One region of the Tritonibacter scottomollicae genome, then DNA from elsewhere that is predicted to be linked to it. Evidence: riboswitches for the same ligand, from Rfam matches in the RefSeq annotation. Region 1 holds a riboswitch; the other holds the start of a gene.
The links. Region 1 has a riboswitch for thiamine pyrophosphate ahead of thiB (thiamine ABC transporter substrate binding subunit). Riboswitches for the same ligand answer to the same signal wherever they lie in the genome.

Region 1 (7,984 bases):
AAGGACGCATAGGGTTCTTCCGCGGGCATCGCCCCCAGCCACATCAGCGCAAAGAAGTCGATGACCAGCAACAGGAACCACCACTTGAACTGCGGACGATATCTGCCCGAGCGCACGCGAGAGGTATCCAGCCACGGCGCCAGCGCCATGACGGCAATCGCACCAAACATCGCCAGAACACCGAAGAACTTCGCATCGATGATACCGCCGGTCACGAAGGACGCGATCTGCACAACCCAGACCTCAGAGGTGAAGGCCCGCAGGATCGCGTAGAACGGCAGGAAGTACCATTCCGGAACGATGTGCGCAGGAGTCTGCAGCGGGTTCGCTTCGATGTAGTTGTCCGGGTGGCCGAGGTAGTTCGGCATGAAGCCGACAATCGCCCAGAACACCAGCAACACTACGGCGAGACCGAGGAAGTCCTTGATCACAAAGTAGGGCCAGAACGGCAGCGTATCTTTCTTGGCTTCTTCTTTGGAACCGCGACGCACCTCGACACCGGTCGGGTTGTTGTTGCCCGTGGTGTGGAAGGCCCAGATGTGCAGGATCACAAGACCCGCAATCACGAAAGGCAGCAGATAGTGCAGCGAGAAGAAGCGGTTCAGCGTGGCGTTATCCACCGCGGGTCCGCCCAGAAGCCAGGTCTGGATCGGCTCACCGATGAACGGGATCGCACCAAACAGGCCGGTGATCACGGTCGCACCCCAGAAGGACATCTGACCCCAGGGCAGAACATAGCCCATGAAGGCGGTGCCCATCATTGCGAGGTAGATCAGCATACCGATGATCCACGTGATCTCGCGCGGTGCCTTGTAGGAGCCGTAGAAAAGGCCGCGGAAGATGTGGATGTAGACGGCAACAAAGAACAGCGAGGCGCCGTTCGCGTGCATGTAGCGGATCATGTAGCCACCATTCACGTTGCGCATGATATGCTCAACGGAGGCAAAGGCGAGATCCACATGCGGCGTGTAGTGCATCACCAGCACGATGCCGGTGACGATCTGCAGCACCAGGCAGAAGGCGAGGACGATGCCCCAGATCCACCACCAGTTCAGGTTCTTGGGGGTGGGAATCATGATGGTGTCGTAAATCAGGCCAACGATGGGCAGGCGGCTGTTAAGCCACTTTTCTCCGCCCGTCTTCGGCTCGTAATGGTCGTGTGGAATACCAGCCATTCGCGCGTCTCCTTATCCCAGCTTGATGGTGGTTTCGTCGGTGAACTCAGCCACCGGGATATGCAGGTTCTGAGGCGCCGGACCTTTACGGATACGGCCTGCAGTGTCGTAGTGCGACCCGTGACAGGGGCAGAACCAGCCGTTGAACTCACCCGCGCCATCACCGAGCGGCACACAGCCGAGGTGGGTGCAGACACCCATCATCACCAGCCATTCGCCATTTTCGTCGAGGGTACGGTTTTCGTCAGCGGCGTCGGTGCCCGGTTTGTTCGGGTTTTCCGAGGACGAGTCGATCAGCTCTTGCATCTCGACAGCGCGCGCTTCGTCAATTTCTTCTTGGGTACGGCGACGGATAAATACCGGTTTGCCGAGGAACATCACGGAGATCTGCGTGCCAACGTCAACGCCGGAGACATCCACAATGATGGAGGACAGGGCCTGAACGTCAGCCGAGGGGTTCATCTGATTGACCAATGGCCAAACGGCGGCACCCGCGGTAACCGCCCCTGCGCCGGCAGTGGCGTAGTAGAGGAAATCTCTCCGGGTTCCTTCGTGGTCTTCTGCGTGGGACACGAGGTTTTCTCCAATTTCAGCGCCCGTTTAGGGCAAACATGCGCTTACACCGCAACTGGACGCGGTGACTCAGCCGCGTGTCTAGCGATGCAAACCCGGTTCGTCTAGCGGTCAAAGCAGCGCAGGTTGTCCTGAATGTGGTATTCTTTCACAGAACCGTTGCATTGCTGCGCCTCTTCCGGACTTATGTGCCTTCTCCTCCCTTAAGACGAGGTGAAAGCGGGACTTAGGCCGTGTCTGGCCGGGTCGCTTTCATCGACGGCCGCGATTCGAATTTCATCAGCCAATCCGCCAACTGCGGGTGGCCATCGCGCCAGCCCGCGTCGGGGTGCCTGAAATCTACATAGGCCAGTGCCGCTGCCATAGCCAACTGGCCGATATTCACTGGCCCGTTCAAACTCGGCATCCAGCGCGCCTCGACCGCGGCGCAGGCTCCGATAATCTTCTTGCGCTGACCTTCCAGCCAGGCATCCCATTGCTTGTCCGCGGGACGAAGGCGCTTTTCATATGCCATGGAAACACCGGCATCCATGATGCCATCTGCCGTGGCCTCCAGCACCTTCATGTCCCAGCCGCCCCGGTAGAGCGCTCCGCCAGCCCGGTCATCGAGGAATTCGCAGATCACCCGGCTGTCATAGAGCGTCGGCCCGCCGTCGCGTGTCAGTGCCGGGATCTTTGCCAGCGGATTGCTGGCCGCGAGGGCCGCGTCAGGTCCGGTCACAGAGGTGCTGACGTGAAGCAGCTCGACGTCCTCGACCTGGCCGGTTTCATGCAATACGAGCACCACCTTGCGCACGAATGGCGATGACGCGGAGTAAAAGAGTTTCATGTCGCTGGGTCTCCCTGGTTGGCGCAACTCTAGCGGGTGACTGGAGATTATGAAAATAGTCTATCTCTGAAATAGTCAAACCTGTGTCAGTCGCCGGCGTCTGATCCGAGATATGCCCGCAACGCCGGAGGTGGATTGTCCAGCAGCATCGCCGTTGGGGCAGGGGGGGAAATCACTGCCTCGGCCACCAGTATGACCTGCTCGGCGATCCGGCGTGCATCCTGTGGGTCATGGCTGACCATCAGGAGTGTGGCTCCGCATTCGGTCGCGATGTCGGCGACAAGGTCCAGCATCTCCGCCTTCAAAGCCGGTCCGAGGGCGGCAAAAGGTTCATCCAGCAAAAGCAACGCGCACCCCTGAACCAGGACCCGTGCAAGTGCGGCTCTGCTCTGTTGTCCACCGGACAGAGCGGCAGGTTTGCGGTCTGCCATATCACCGAGACCAACGCGTTTCAGCGCCTGCGATACCTGTGCGTCCTCTTGCGCAGACAGACGTCTGTTGGCGCCGATACCCAGTCGCACGTTCTGTCGCACCGTCAGATGCGGGAACAGGTTGCCGTCCTGAAACAGCATTGCCACGGGACGCTTGCCGGGTGGTTTGCCTGCCAGATCGTCTCCATTCCACAGGATGCGTCCGCTCTGCAAAGGCTGGAACCCGGCGATGGCTTCCAGCAGCGTCGACTTGCCAGCGCCCGATGGGCCGATCACAGCAACCCGGGTGCCAGCGGCAATCTGAAGGCTGCCGGACAGGTGAAAATCGCCCTTTTGCACCTGCATGGTCTCAAGCTTCAGCATGAAAGCGTCCTCCGCGATCCAGCAGCCAGAATGCTGCCATGGACAGAATGAACAACAAGAGCGCTGCGCCCTGTGCCGCCTCCATTCGATAGGCTCCCATCAGCCGATAGACCTGAAGCGGCAATGTGGCCACCTCCGGATCGGCAAAAAGTGCGATGACGCCGAGATCGCCCAGGGAGAGCGCCGCGGTCAGACCTGCGGCAAACCCGATTTGGGCCCGACACCGCGGGAGCAGAACCTGCCACCAGAACGCTGTGCCACGCATGTCGAGCGCCAGCGCCAGCCGACTGTTCTGCTGCATCACCTGTCGCACGCGCGGGACCAGAATGCGCAGGGCGAAGGGCAACGCCATCACCATGTTCACCACCGCCGTGACCGGCAAGGCCAGCGCAAACGGGTCGGCAATCGGGTACACCAGTACAAACAGTCCGGTTCCGATCACCAATGGCGAAGCCGCGAGCCCCAGTATGCCGGCCACCTCTCCCAATGCCTTGCGCCCCAATGCGATGCTGGCAGACAGCGGAAGGGCAATGAGCAACAGCAGTGTCGTGCTCAGCGCAGCCACTTGCAATGAGACCCAGGTGGCGCTCCAGACCGAGCTTGGCAGCGACATGAGGCCTGGAACTCCGGCAACGAGCACCGCCAGAAGTGGCAGGATCAGAAACAGTGCGGCCAGGCTGATCCAGAGACTGTCGAGCAGGCGTGAGCCGATACCGCGTCCGTCCCATCGGGACACCGCCCGATCAAGACCACCGCCAAACCCGTCACCGGCGGGCACGCGCAGCGCCAGCAGGGCCGCGATGACTGTCAGACCCAGCTGCACACCGGACAGCATGGCCGCTCGACCAAGGTCGAAATCAAAGTGAAAGGCTTGATAGATCGCCAATTCCAGCGTCGTCGATTTGGGTCCGCCGCCGAGTGTCAGGGCGACCGCAAAGCTCGACAGGCAGATGGCAAAAACCACTGCTGTGGCGCCCGGCAGGACCTGTCGCAACATCGGGGCCTCCAGAAGACGCCACATTGCGCGGGGGCCGGCGTTCAACTGGGCGGCAAGGCGAAACCGCTCAGCGGGGATTTCTTGCCAGCCTTGCAGGATCAGCCGTGTTGCCAGCGGCAGGTTGAAGAACACATGCGCGATCACCACACCATGCAAGCCGTAGATCTGCACGGGGGCAAAGCCAAACAGCGCCAGCAGGTCACTGACCCAGCCGGAGCGGCCAAACACGGCGAGCAATCCGAGGATGGCAACAATCACCGGCAGGATGAACGGCGCGCCCAGAAGGGTGATCAGCACCCGCCGTCCAAAGAACCGCCGCCGCGCCATCGCCCGCGCTACGGGTACCGCAAGCCCGATGCTGAACAGAGCCGACAGGCTCGCCTGCAGCAGCGTGAAGCGCAGCGCGGACCAATCCGCCGGGCCAAGGCCCGCAGGCCCTTCGGCGCGCAGCGCCACGGCAGTCAATGTGCCCAGAACCAGAAGCGCCACCCCAAGGGCGGCGCAGGTTCCGGGCCAGGTCGCAACCGGGCGCAGGGTTACTGGCTGAGCGCGGAGAGCCATTCGGCCAATGCTTCATCGCGGACGGAGGCTGCATCCTCTTCCGGCAACAACAGGGATTTCTCCGGGCTCACGAGGGTTTCGAACCCCTGTGGCAGGCCGTCGGACGGGATCACCGCCGGATACATCCAGTTGGTGGTCGGAATGATCGACTGAAACGCGTCAGAGACCATGAATTGCAGGAACTGATCCGCCAGCTCTGGCTGATCGCTGGACGCCAGCTTGCCCGCGACCTCCACCTGCATGTAGTGGCCTTCGTCAAACACCGCCGCCGCCTTGGTGTCATCTTCCTCGGCAATCAGGTGATAGGCAGGCGAGGTGGTGTAGGACAGGACCATGTCCGCCTCACCTTCGAGGAACAGGCCATAGGCCTCGGACCAGCCTTTGGTCACGGTGACGATATTGTCGCTCAGACCCTCCCAGATCGCGGGGGCTTCGTCACCATAGGCGGCTTTCACCCACATCAGCAGGCCGAGGCCGGGGGTGGAAGAGCGCGGATCCTGGATCACGATCTTTGCATCACTCTCGGCCAGCGCCTTGAAGTTCGTGGGGGCGTCGGCATCGGCATTATGCACAAAGGCGAAATAGCCCCAGTCATAGGGCGCAAACATCTCGTCCTGCCACTCCACCGGCAGAGCATATTCCGCTGTCACTGAAATCGGCGCAAACAGACCGGTGTCCTTTGCCGCCGCCGTCAGGTTGGTGTCGAGCCCCAGCACGACATCGGCGTCAGAGCGCGCCCCTTCCAACTTGATCCGTGCCAGCAGCGCGGCGCCATCGCCCGCACCGACAAATTTCAGATCGCAACCGCAGGTCGCCTCAAAGGCGTTTTCCACCGCGGGGCCGGGCCCCCATTCAGAGACAAAGCTGTCATAGGTATAGACCACCAATTCCGGGGTCTCGGCCGTGGCTGCTGTGGACAAGGTAATCGCGCCCGCAACACTGCTCGCAAGAACGAGGGTTTTCATGTCAGTCTCCAGTGCGGCGTAAGGCGAGGGGGATCCGGGCATCGCGTGCCGGAAGATCCGAAACCTTCCCTCCGCCGGTATAATCCGGTTCAGGTTCAGCGGGTTCGTCAATCGACATCTCAGCGCATTGATCTGCGCACCCCGAGGTGAGGAGGACACTAGGGCTGACATCAAAGCTTGGCAAGGTCGCGCATGCAGGGCCTGGATGGGGCGGGCTTTTGCCTTGGAGGATTTAAGACACCCCTCCTGACCTAATGTTTCGCGCGCGAAACATTGGGGGAGACATTCTGTCCTTTCTGCGGGGTTAATGCGCCACTCTCTTTTCCCGCGCCGCCTTTGCCGTTAAAGGGGCAGGACATAAGGAGACCCGCGCGCATGTCCATGAACTCTTTCGGCCACCTCTTCCGTGTCACCACCTGGGGCGAAAGCCACGGGCCTGCCCTCGGTGCAACTGTGGATGGCTGCCCGCCGAATGTGCCGCTGGATGCGGATATGCTGCAGCAGTGGTTGGACCGGCGCCGTCCCGGCCAGAACAAGAACACCACCCAGCGCAACGAGCCGGATGCGGTGAAGATCCTGTCCGGTGTGTTCGAGGGTCATTCCACCGGCACTCCGATCCAGCTGATGATCGAGAACACGGATCAGCGTTCGAAGGACTATGGCGACATCGCCCAGACCTTCCGCCCCGGCCACGCGGACATCACCTATTTCCAGAAATACGGCAACCGCGATTATCGCGGCGGCGGACGTTCCTCCGCCCGCGAAACCGCCGCGCGGGTGGCCGCCGGCGGCGTGGCACGCGCGGCGATCAAGGCGCTGGTGCCGGGTCTGGAAATCACGGGCTACATGACCCGCATGGGCGAGATGGAGATCGACCGCAGCCGCTTTGACTGGGATGCGATCCCGCAGAATGATTTCTGGATTCCCGACGCCGACGCCGTGCAGGACTGGGAAAACTATCTACAGGCCCTGCGCAAGGATCACGATTCGGTTGGCGCCGTGGTCGAGGTGGTGGCACGTGGCGTCCCGGCCGGCATTGGCGCGCCGGTCTATGGCAAGCTCGACACCGATCTGGCGGCCGCGATGATGTCGATCAACGCCGTGAAGGGCGTGGAAATCGGCGAGGGCATGCAGGCGGCCCAGCTGAAAGGCTCCCAGAATGCCGATGAGATCTTCATGGGCAACGATGGCCAGCCGGTCTATTCCTCCAACCATGCCGGCGGCATCCTTGGCGGCATTTCCACCGGGCAGGACGTTGTGGTGCGCTTTGCGGTCAAGCCGACATCCTCTATCCTGACGCCGCGCCAGTCGATCCGCAAAGATGGCTCTGCCGCCGAGGTGATCACCAAGGGCCGTCATGACCCTTGCGTTGGCATCCGCGCGGTGCCGGTGGCAGAGGCGATGATGGCCTGCGTCATTCTCGACCACCTGCTGCTGCATCGCGGCCAGATCGGCGAGAATCAGGGCCACATCGGGTAAACTCCGCCGATGGCCGCCATCCTCGGGATCACCTTTCCGATCTACGCGGCCTTGGGGCTTGGGTATCTCTTTGTCTGGAAAGGCATTTTCAGCCAGTCCGACATCAAGAGCCTCGGCGCCTTTGTCTTCAACCTGGCGCTGCCCGCGCTGATTTTTACCACCCTGGCGCAGCGGGACCCGATCGAGGTCTTCCAGACGGCCTATGTGCTGCCCTATCTGCTTGGCGGGTTGATCAATATCGCCGTGGCCTATGCGTTGCTGAGCGCGCGGGGTTTTGACCCGATGCGCCGCGCCGTGGGCGTGATGGGATCTACCTGCCCCAACAACGGCTTTGTCGGCTATCCGGTGATGCTGCTGGCGTTTCCTGACATCGCCGGCGTGGTGCTGACGCTCAACTTGGTGATCGAAACGCTGATCCTGATCCCGATCTGCCTGATGCTGATGGAGGCCGCTGCCAGCGATACGGCGCAGCCTCTTGGCCCGCGCCTGCGGAGGATCGTCTGGAACGTGGTGAAAATGCCGACGATGATGGCGCTGATGGCAGGGCTGGTGGTTTCAGTGCTACCGCTGTCGATCCCGGCGCCGGTGTTCCGCTTTACCGACATGCTGGC
Region 2 (7,984 bases), 950 kb from region 1:
CAGGGCCTGCGTCACCGCCGCGACGGTGATTTCGCTGTTCAGCGAACGACAACGCTGCGCGGCCACCTCTGCCTTGGGCTGGCCACAGTCGGCCTCGGCAAACAGGGTCTGACGGTGCAGGTTTGACAGGCTCACCCTGTCGCCATCCACCAAGGTGATATGCCCCACGCCAGCCCCTGCCAGCAAGGGCAGCACCGGCGCTGCCAGGCCACCGGCGCCGATCACCAGCACCCGCGCCTGGGCAAGACGCGCCTGCCCGGCGGTGCCGACCTCGGGGAGGATCATCTGACGCGCATAGCGGTTCATCGCGTTGCCTCGATCCACTGGCGCACGCGGGACTCAGGCTCTGCATTCAGGGTGATATCCGTCACTACTGATACGATATCCGCGCCCGCCTCGAGCACCCCTGCGGCACGCTCAACCGACATGCCGCCGATGCCTACCAGTGGGGTCTGTCCCACGCGCGCCTTCCATTCGGTGACCCGCGGCAAGCCCTGCTGGTGCCATTTCATCTTCTTGAGGATCGTCGGATAGACCGGACCAAGGGCGACGTAGTCAGGCTCCATCGCCAGCACACGCTCCAGCTCGTCATCATCATGGGTCGAGACGCCCAGCTTCAGCCCGGCCTTGCGGATCGCGGAGAGGTCGGCATCGTCCAGATCCTCCTGCCCCAGATGCACCCAGTCGCAGCCCAGGTCGATGGCCGCCTGCCAGTGATCGTTGATCACCAAGACCGCGCCATGCTCCCGGCACAGATCCCGCGACAGCGCAATCTGCGTGCGCACGGACTCTTCTGGCAAGTCCTTCATGCGCAGTTGCACCAGCTTGACGCCCAGCGGCAGCATCCGGCGCAGCCAGTCCGAATGGTCGAAAATCGGGTAGAAACGATCCAGTGTCATGTGAGGAATGCCTTTCCGATCACGGGGGTAGAAGCCTCAGCCATATCGCGCGCCTCGATCGGGTCCGCGTCATGGGCCAACTGGCCTGCCCGCACCGCGCCTATCATGGCCTGCGCCATCGCAATCGGGTCCCCCGCGCGGGCAACAGCGGTGTTCAGCAGCACCGCATCAAAGCCCAGTTCCATCGCATGCGCGGCGTGGCTCGGCAGACCAACGCCTGCATCGACCACAAGCGGCACCTCGGGAAACTCGGCCCGCATGGCGCGCAGCGCATAGGGGTTGTTCAGCCCCCGGCCCGACCCGATCGGCGCGCCCCAGGGCATCAACACCTCGCAGCCCGCCGCCAGCAGGCGTTCGGCGACGATCAGGTCCTCTGTGGTGTAGGGAAAGACCTCAAACCCGTCCTCGGTCAGGATTTTTGCCGCCTCGACCAACTGGAAGACATCCGGCTGCAAACTGTCTGTATGGCCAATCAGCTCCAGCTTGATCCATTTGGTGTCGAACACTTCCCGCGCCATATGGGCGGTGGTGACGGCCTCCTTCACCGTATGACAGCCCGCCGTGTTGGGCAGGATCAAAACGCCAAGATCCTGTATCATCTGCCAGAAGGCCGCGCCTGCGCCCCCTGCCCCTTCGCGGCGCAACGAGACGGTCGCCACCCCGGCGTCGCTCTGGCGGAAGGCCTGTTCCAGTATGGCTGGACTGGGGTATTGCGCCGTGCCAAGCATCAGCGGATTGGGCAGTGCAGTGCCGTAAAACGTCTTCATCCTCAGCCTCCTTGCATGGGGGCGACGACCTCGACCCGGTCGCCGTCTTTCAAGTGGCAAGATCCGCGCAACGATGCGGGTACGAACTCTTCATTCACCGCCGTCGCGACGCGCCCCGACACCTCCCGCTCCTGCAACAGGTCGGAAAGCGTCAGCGCGGCGACTTCGAGGGGATCACCATTAAGTACGATCTTCATCGACCATCTCCGAATGTGTGTTGTTCAGGGCGAGATCAGCCACACCGCACGCCAATGCCGGCGCGAGAAGATAACCGTGCCGATACAAGCCATTGGCGTAGATCCTGCCCGCCCGCCTGCGGATGCGCGGCAGGTTGTCGGCAAAGGCCGGGCGCAGATCGACACCGATTTCCAGCACTTCGGCCTCGCCAAACGCCGGGTTCAGCGCATAGGCCGCGCTGAGCAATTCCAACATGGACCGTGCCGTGATACGGCTGCTGTCCTCGCTCTCGATCATGGTGGCGCCCAGCATGTAGACGCCATCGCCGCGCGGTACGATGTAAAGCGGCATACGCGGATGCAGCAGCCGCACCGGGCGCGTCAGGCTGACATCGGGGCAGCGGATCACCAGCATCTCGCCCTTCACGCCGCGCAGGTCAGTCAGCACATCGCGTGCATGCAGACCGCGGCAGTCGATGGCATTGTCCAGCGATGCAGGCGCCATCGTTTTGTGGAAGGTCACGCCGCTGTCGATCAGGCCGGTGTAGAGGTCCATCAATGCCCTGCGCGGGTCGAGATGCGCCTCAGCTTCGAAGAACAATCCCTGCCCATAGCCTGGCAAATCAGGCTCCAGCGTGGCGATCTGCGCACCGACCTCCTGAAACCCTTCGGTCCGGCGGGCAAAGCGGCGCAAATCCGGCAGATCCCGCCGCCCCGCAACAACCAAAGTGCCACGATGGGTGACCTCGGTGCGTGTCTGCCACCAGCGGATTGCGTCCTGCCCCAGTCGCAAAACCGGCTCTTCGGCGTTTTCATACTCACACCACGGCGCGAGCATGCCACCCGCCCACCAGGAACAGCCGTGCGCACCGGGCGGACCGGACGGGTCAAACACCTGTACGGTGGCGCCACGCGCGACCAGTTCCGAGGCCACGGCCAGACCGGCCACCCCGGCCCCTATGACGGAGTAAACTGTCATGCGGGCCAGAACCTGTGGAAATGGTGAACCGGACCATGGCCGTGACCGATCTGCAGATCATCCGCCGCTGCAATAGCGCCTTGCAGATAGCCGTGCGCCTCTGACACCGCCGCGTCCAGTGACAGCCCCTTGGCCAGCCCGGCCGCAATGGCAGACGACAGGGTGCAGCCGGTGCCATGAGTGTTCTTGGTGTGCTGACGCGCTGCGCTGAAGCGCGCAATCTCCGCGCCAGCCTCAATCAGGATGTCCTCGCAGATTTCGCCCTCGGCATGACCGCCCTTCATCAGAACCGCCTGCGCCCCCAACGCACAGAGGGCGCGGCCCTGTTCGACCATATCCTGCGCGGATGTGGCGGTGGGACGGTCCAGCAGGCAGGCCGCTTCGGGCAGGTTCGGGGTGATGATCCGCGCACGTGGCAGAAGCACGCGGCACAGCGTGGACACCGCTTCTGGCGCCAAGAGCGCATCGCCGGATTTGGCAATCATCACCGGGTCAAGCACAACCGCGCCGTCAAAGTCTGCGATGGCCCGGGCGACACAGTCGATGATCTCTGGCGTTGCCAGCATGCCGATTTTGATCGCGCCCACATCCAGATCACTCAGCACCGCGTCGATCTGCGCGGTGATCATGTCCAGCGGAATACCATGCACACCCGTCACGGCCTGCGTGTTTTGCGCGGTGATGGCGGTGATCACACTGGCCCCGTAGACCCCAAGCGCAGACATGGTTTTCAGATCCGCCTGAATGCCGGCCCCGCCGCCACTGTCAGACCCGGCAATGGTCAAAGCGATATGCGCCATAGCGATGCTCCTTACGACAAAAGGGCACCGGGCATAGAAACTGTCTGCATATCAGAAGACCGTTCCCTCCGCCGGAATTGCCCGGATCAGGTTCGATGGGTTAACGCTTGCGCATCTCTCAGCCTCGACGAGGCACCCCAACGGTTCACATGTGCGGTAACAACTCCGTCGCGCGAAGTCAAACCTCTCGCCCGTCGTTCAACGCGCTCAACCTGAGCGTTCCGCCAGACCCGCACCTTTGTCGGTATGGTCCGCAGGGTATCACCCACGCAAACTGCACGCGGGCCTACATCGCCGTAATCGGCGCGATAAGCGGTTGGTTGATCTCGCTTTTTTAGCTTCCGAGGTCTTTTTCAGGAACAGCAGATTGAGACGGCACCTGACTGCGCAGCCTCGCCAGTCGCAAAGCGCGGCACCTGATCTGCCAGTATCACAGAGGCGCAATCCGCTCGAAATCAGGAGAGTTCTGCAACCGCCAACTCTGCCATCCGCAGGATCGCATCCCGGTTTGCCGCCACCGCGACAAAGCGGGCGTTGTGGCAGAACTTTGCCCCCTCAACACCGCAGGCGTGTTCCAGAGCCGCATCAGTCAGTCCCGCCCAAGCTTCTGGCAGGTCAGCACGGCTTTCGAAGGTATCGCCACTCTTCCGGATGGTCGTCAGCGCCCAGTCTCCGTCGCGCGGGTGAATGACGAACAACAGATGATCAGCGCCCGTCTTTTCAACAGCCGACCGGAACGGCATTCCCATCGGCAGTTCCAAAATTGGCGAGTCGCCGGCCTCCTTGATCGACTGCGTCACCATCGTTTCGGCCCGATTCTTGGAGGCCTTGCCACGGACCGAGGCCTCAACAAATGCACGCGCAACGCCCAGAGCATCTGCAAAGGCGCGGTCATTTGCATCGGGGCTTCTGTCGTCGAACACCGGTTTCAGCGTCTCAAGCAAAACGGGCAGCGTCATCCCCGACAGCGGTCCTGCAACTGACGGTTCCAATGCGCCATTGTCCAGGAGATCCACCGGGAGGACAAAGCTCTGATCGAAGCGATGATGAATGTCGTCCACGTCACTCTCCGGCACCTCCATCGCGCGCAGATAATCACGTCCGAAATGCTTCCAGATCAAGCCGAAAGAACTGTAGGGCGAGGCATTGTCCTCACGGAGCGGATTGGGTCGCTGGTGGTGGTCAAAAATCTGCTTGTCAGGATCATATGCGCGCCCGACATCAAAGATGATCCGGTCTTCGGCTGGCGCAATCCACGTCGCATCCCGTGACCGCACCAGCTTCGCATCTGGAAACAACCGGGTCAGAATGACCGAAGACAGGAGTTCATCCGCATGGAACCCGCCTGAGTGGGTCACAAGGTGCTTTATGGTCATCTGCTCGTCTCCGGATATGTCACACCCGTAGATCGGGGGCGGGTTTTCCCGAAGATCTCTATAAAGGCGCACATAGTCAACGGGTTATGCCGCGTCATTTTGCTTCGAATGAATGGGTCCGCAAAAAACTCGGGCGAGATATCGAGAAGAATGGGATATCAATCAGGAAAAGCCTGTCCACGCGGGCGTGACCAGCAGTTCCAAGGGCTGAGAAACACCGTTGCTCATTTGCGCACCCAGAAAGAGCCAGAATGGAAAACGGCCGCCAACGCCACTATGGATCTGGCGGCGATCCCAGACTGCATGCGCCGCGGATTGATCTGAAGTCTGCCTCGCTTTCCAACCGTTACTGAAGCGCCTTTGACAGATAATCCATCAAGGCACGCACCCGTCGCGGCTGTACGGCGCCAGCGGGGTAGACCATTTGCAGCGCACTCGGCTCGACTGCAAACGCTTCAAGCAACTCGACAAGCCTGCCTGCCTGCAGATCATCTCGGACATCCCATTCTGACTTCAGGGCCACTCCGTAGCCATTGAGGCACCATGCGCGAATGAGACCACCGTCATTGGCAATACGATTGCCATAGACCCGGCAGGCGCGCTTTTCGCCATTGACCGTAAAGATCCAATCCTGATCCGTAATGGCACCGAACCTCATGATGAGGCAGTTGTGATGCGCCAGATCATCCGGATGACTGGGCGTCCCGTTCAGCTTCAGATAATCTGGAGCCGCACAGACAAGGCGGCGATTCACGCCGAGTTTGCGCGATTTCATGCTGCTGTCGGCAAGCTCGCCAAATCGTAAGGCCAGGTCGATGCCCTGCCCGACCAGATCGACATAGCCATCGCTGAGCGTCAGGTCGATTGTGATTTCGGGGTTCTGCTCCATGAAGCGATCAAGCAACGGTACAATCTGATTGCGGCCCAGATCGCTCGGCGCGCTCATGTGGATCCTTCCTGAAATCTTCTCGACACCCAGCTTTATCCGGGCCTCGGTCTCTTCGGCTTCCGCCAATATACGTCGCGCTCCGATCATGAGCTCTCGACCTTCATCTGTCAGGCTGATCGAGCGGGTCGTTCGCGTCAGCAAACGTGCGCCGTAATAGGTTTCAAGCGCCGCAAGCCTGTCAGTGACCGTCGCCGGGGAAAGGCCGATCTCGCGCCCGGCAGCGGCGAGCCCGCCCTTTTCAACGATCAAGAGGAAGAGCCTGAGATTTTCGATAAGCATGATCGCCCCACATTGTACGGAATTACCGAATTATAATTTTGAATATTACCCAATTATTCAGCGAATGGACAAGCTGTAGATCGTGACCAACGAAAGGAGGTCATCATGCACCTTGACCACATCACAATCCGCACTCGCGATCTGCCCGGGACCAGGTCTTTCTTTCTTGAGGTTTTTGACGAGCTTGAAGAACGCGAACGTCCACAGGCGATCCAGCGCATTCCGGGGCATTGGCTCTATGCACGCGACAAGCCCATCGTGCACCTGATTGGCGCGCGGGGCTATGGCATTGATAGCGCGGCAGAGGCTTACGACCATGTGGGGATCCACCTCGACGATTACAGCGCGTTCCGCGCCAAGCTGGAAGCGCTGAATATCCCCTATTCAAAGATGGATCTCGCCGAACGGGGCGAGCGGCGACTGTTCTTGCGAACCCCATCGGGCCCGCTGATCGAGGCCGTCTTTCATGACCCCATTCCAGAGCCACAGGAGCAGATCCAATGACCTTTACAAACGACACCAAAACCATCGTCATCGGTGGCACCTCCGGGATCGGGAAAGCCGTCGCCAGTGCGCTTGCGCTGCGCCCGGGATCGGTTGCGACCGCAAGCCGGTCGACCGGTCTGGACGTGACGGACCAAGCCGCAGTTGCTGCCTATTTCGAAGCTCAAAGCCCGGTCGACCATGTGGTGTTTACTGCAGGATCAGCGGCGCCGGGTGGTGCGGTGACAGATGTGTCTATTGATGCCGCCAAACAGGCGTTTGACGCCAAGTTCTGGGGCGCCATCGCCACAGCCGGAGCTGCTGCCAAACACATCCGCCCCGGTGGGTCGATCACGCTGACATCTGGATTCCTTGCCCGGCGGACAGTGCCGGGGACCTACGTGAAAACAGCGATGAATGCGGGGATCGAGGCCGTCGCCAAGATTCTCGCCAAGGAACTGGCACCCATTCGCGTGAACGTGATCAGCCCCGGCCTGACCGATACCGAAGCCCATGCAGGTATGGATGCGGAGGCGCGGCAAACGATGCTCGACCGTGCTGCCAGATCACTTCCTGCAGGTAAGGCCGGTGCGCCGGAAGACCTCGCCCGAGGCTATCTCTTCGCCATCGACAACGCCTTTGTCACCGGTGCCGTCATCGACATCGATGGTGGCGCACTCATCAACTGAACAAATCCGTCCCGGATAGGACCGAAGCCATGTCACTAAAATCAAAAATGCCGCTGCAGGTCTGGATTTTGACCCTCGCAGCTTTCGCCATTGGCACCGCAGAGTTTGTGATTGCCGGTATTCTTACACAGGTTGCCGAAAGCCTGAACATTTCAGAGGGGCAAGCGGGACATTTGATCACTGCTTATGCCTTGGCCATCGTCATTGGTGGTCCGATCCTGACCCTATGGCTGGCGCGCTACCGCAAGCGGGTTGTGCTGATCGGGCTGATGGCATTGTTCGTGGTCTCCAACCTGATCACCGCATTTTCGGCTGACTACACCACCCTGATGATCAGCCGCGTCATGGCTGGTCTGACACAGGGACCATTCTACGGCATCGGAGCGGTGGTTGCGACGCGACTGGTCGCCAAGAACATGGAGGGCCAGGCGGTTGGTCAAATGTTCGCGGGCCTGACGCTGGCGAATGTGCTTGGCGTTCCCGGTGGAGCATGGATCGGCAATATTTTCGGCTGGAACGCCACCTTCATTGTTGTCGCCGCGCTAGGGGCAATCGCCACTGCCGCAATTGCGATTGCCATCCCGCCG

Region 2: another riboswitch for thiamine pyrophosphate. It lies ahead of thiD (bifunctional hydroxymethylpyrimidine kinase/phosphomethylpyrimidine kinase); the one in region 1 lies ahead of thiB (thiamine ABC transporter substrate binding subunit).

Annotation. Positions count from the first base shown of each region.
Region 1 covers NZ_CP136704.1:3,390,517-3,398,500, forward strand. The annotation lists gene petB (cytochrome b) at 1-1,175, opposite strand, end outside; gene petA (ubiquinol-cytochrome c reductase iron-sulfur subunit) at 1,188-1,748, opposite strand; gene R1T40_RS16830 (glutathione S-transferase) at 1,975-2,577, opposite strand; gene R1T40_RS16835 (thiamine ABC transporter ATP-binding protein) at 2,664-3,371, opposite strand; gene R1T40_RS16840 (thiamine/thiamine pyrophosphate ABC transporter permease ThiP) at 3,358-4,929, opposite strand; gene thiB (thiamine ABC transporter substrate binding subunit) at 4,905-5,894, opposite strand; TPP riboswitch at 5,944-6,048, opposite strand; gene aroC (chorismate synthase) at 6,270-7,373, shown strand; gene R1T40_RS16855 (AEC family transporter) at 7,383-7,984, shown strand, end outside.
Region 2 covers NZ_CP136704.1:125,876-133,859, reverse strand. The annotation lists gene R1T40_RS01365 (HesA/MoeB/ThiF family protein) at 1-306, opposite strand, end outside; gene R1T40_RS01360 (thiamine phosphate synthase) at 303-899, opposite strand; gene R1T40_RS01355 (thiazole synthase) at 896-1,666, opposite strand; gene thiS (sulfur carrier protein ThiS) at 1,669-1,863, opposite strand; gene R1T40_RS01345 (FAD-dependent oxidoreductase) at 1,847-2,821, opposite strand; gene thiD (bifunctional hydroxymethylpyrimidine kinase/phosphomethylpyrimidine kinase) at 2,818-3,621, opposite strand; TPP riboswitch at 3,668-3,771, opposite strand; gene R1T40_RS01335 (MYG1 family protein) at 4,077-4,997, opposite strand; gene R1T40_RS01330 (LysR family transcriptional regulator) at 5,344-6,225, opposite strand; gene R1T40_RS01325 (VOC family protein) at 6,331-6,729, shown strand; gene R1T40_RS01320 (SDR family oxidoreductase) at 6,726-7,397, shown strand; gene R1T40_RS01315 (MFS transporter) at 7,427-7,984, shown strand, end outside.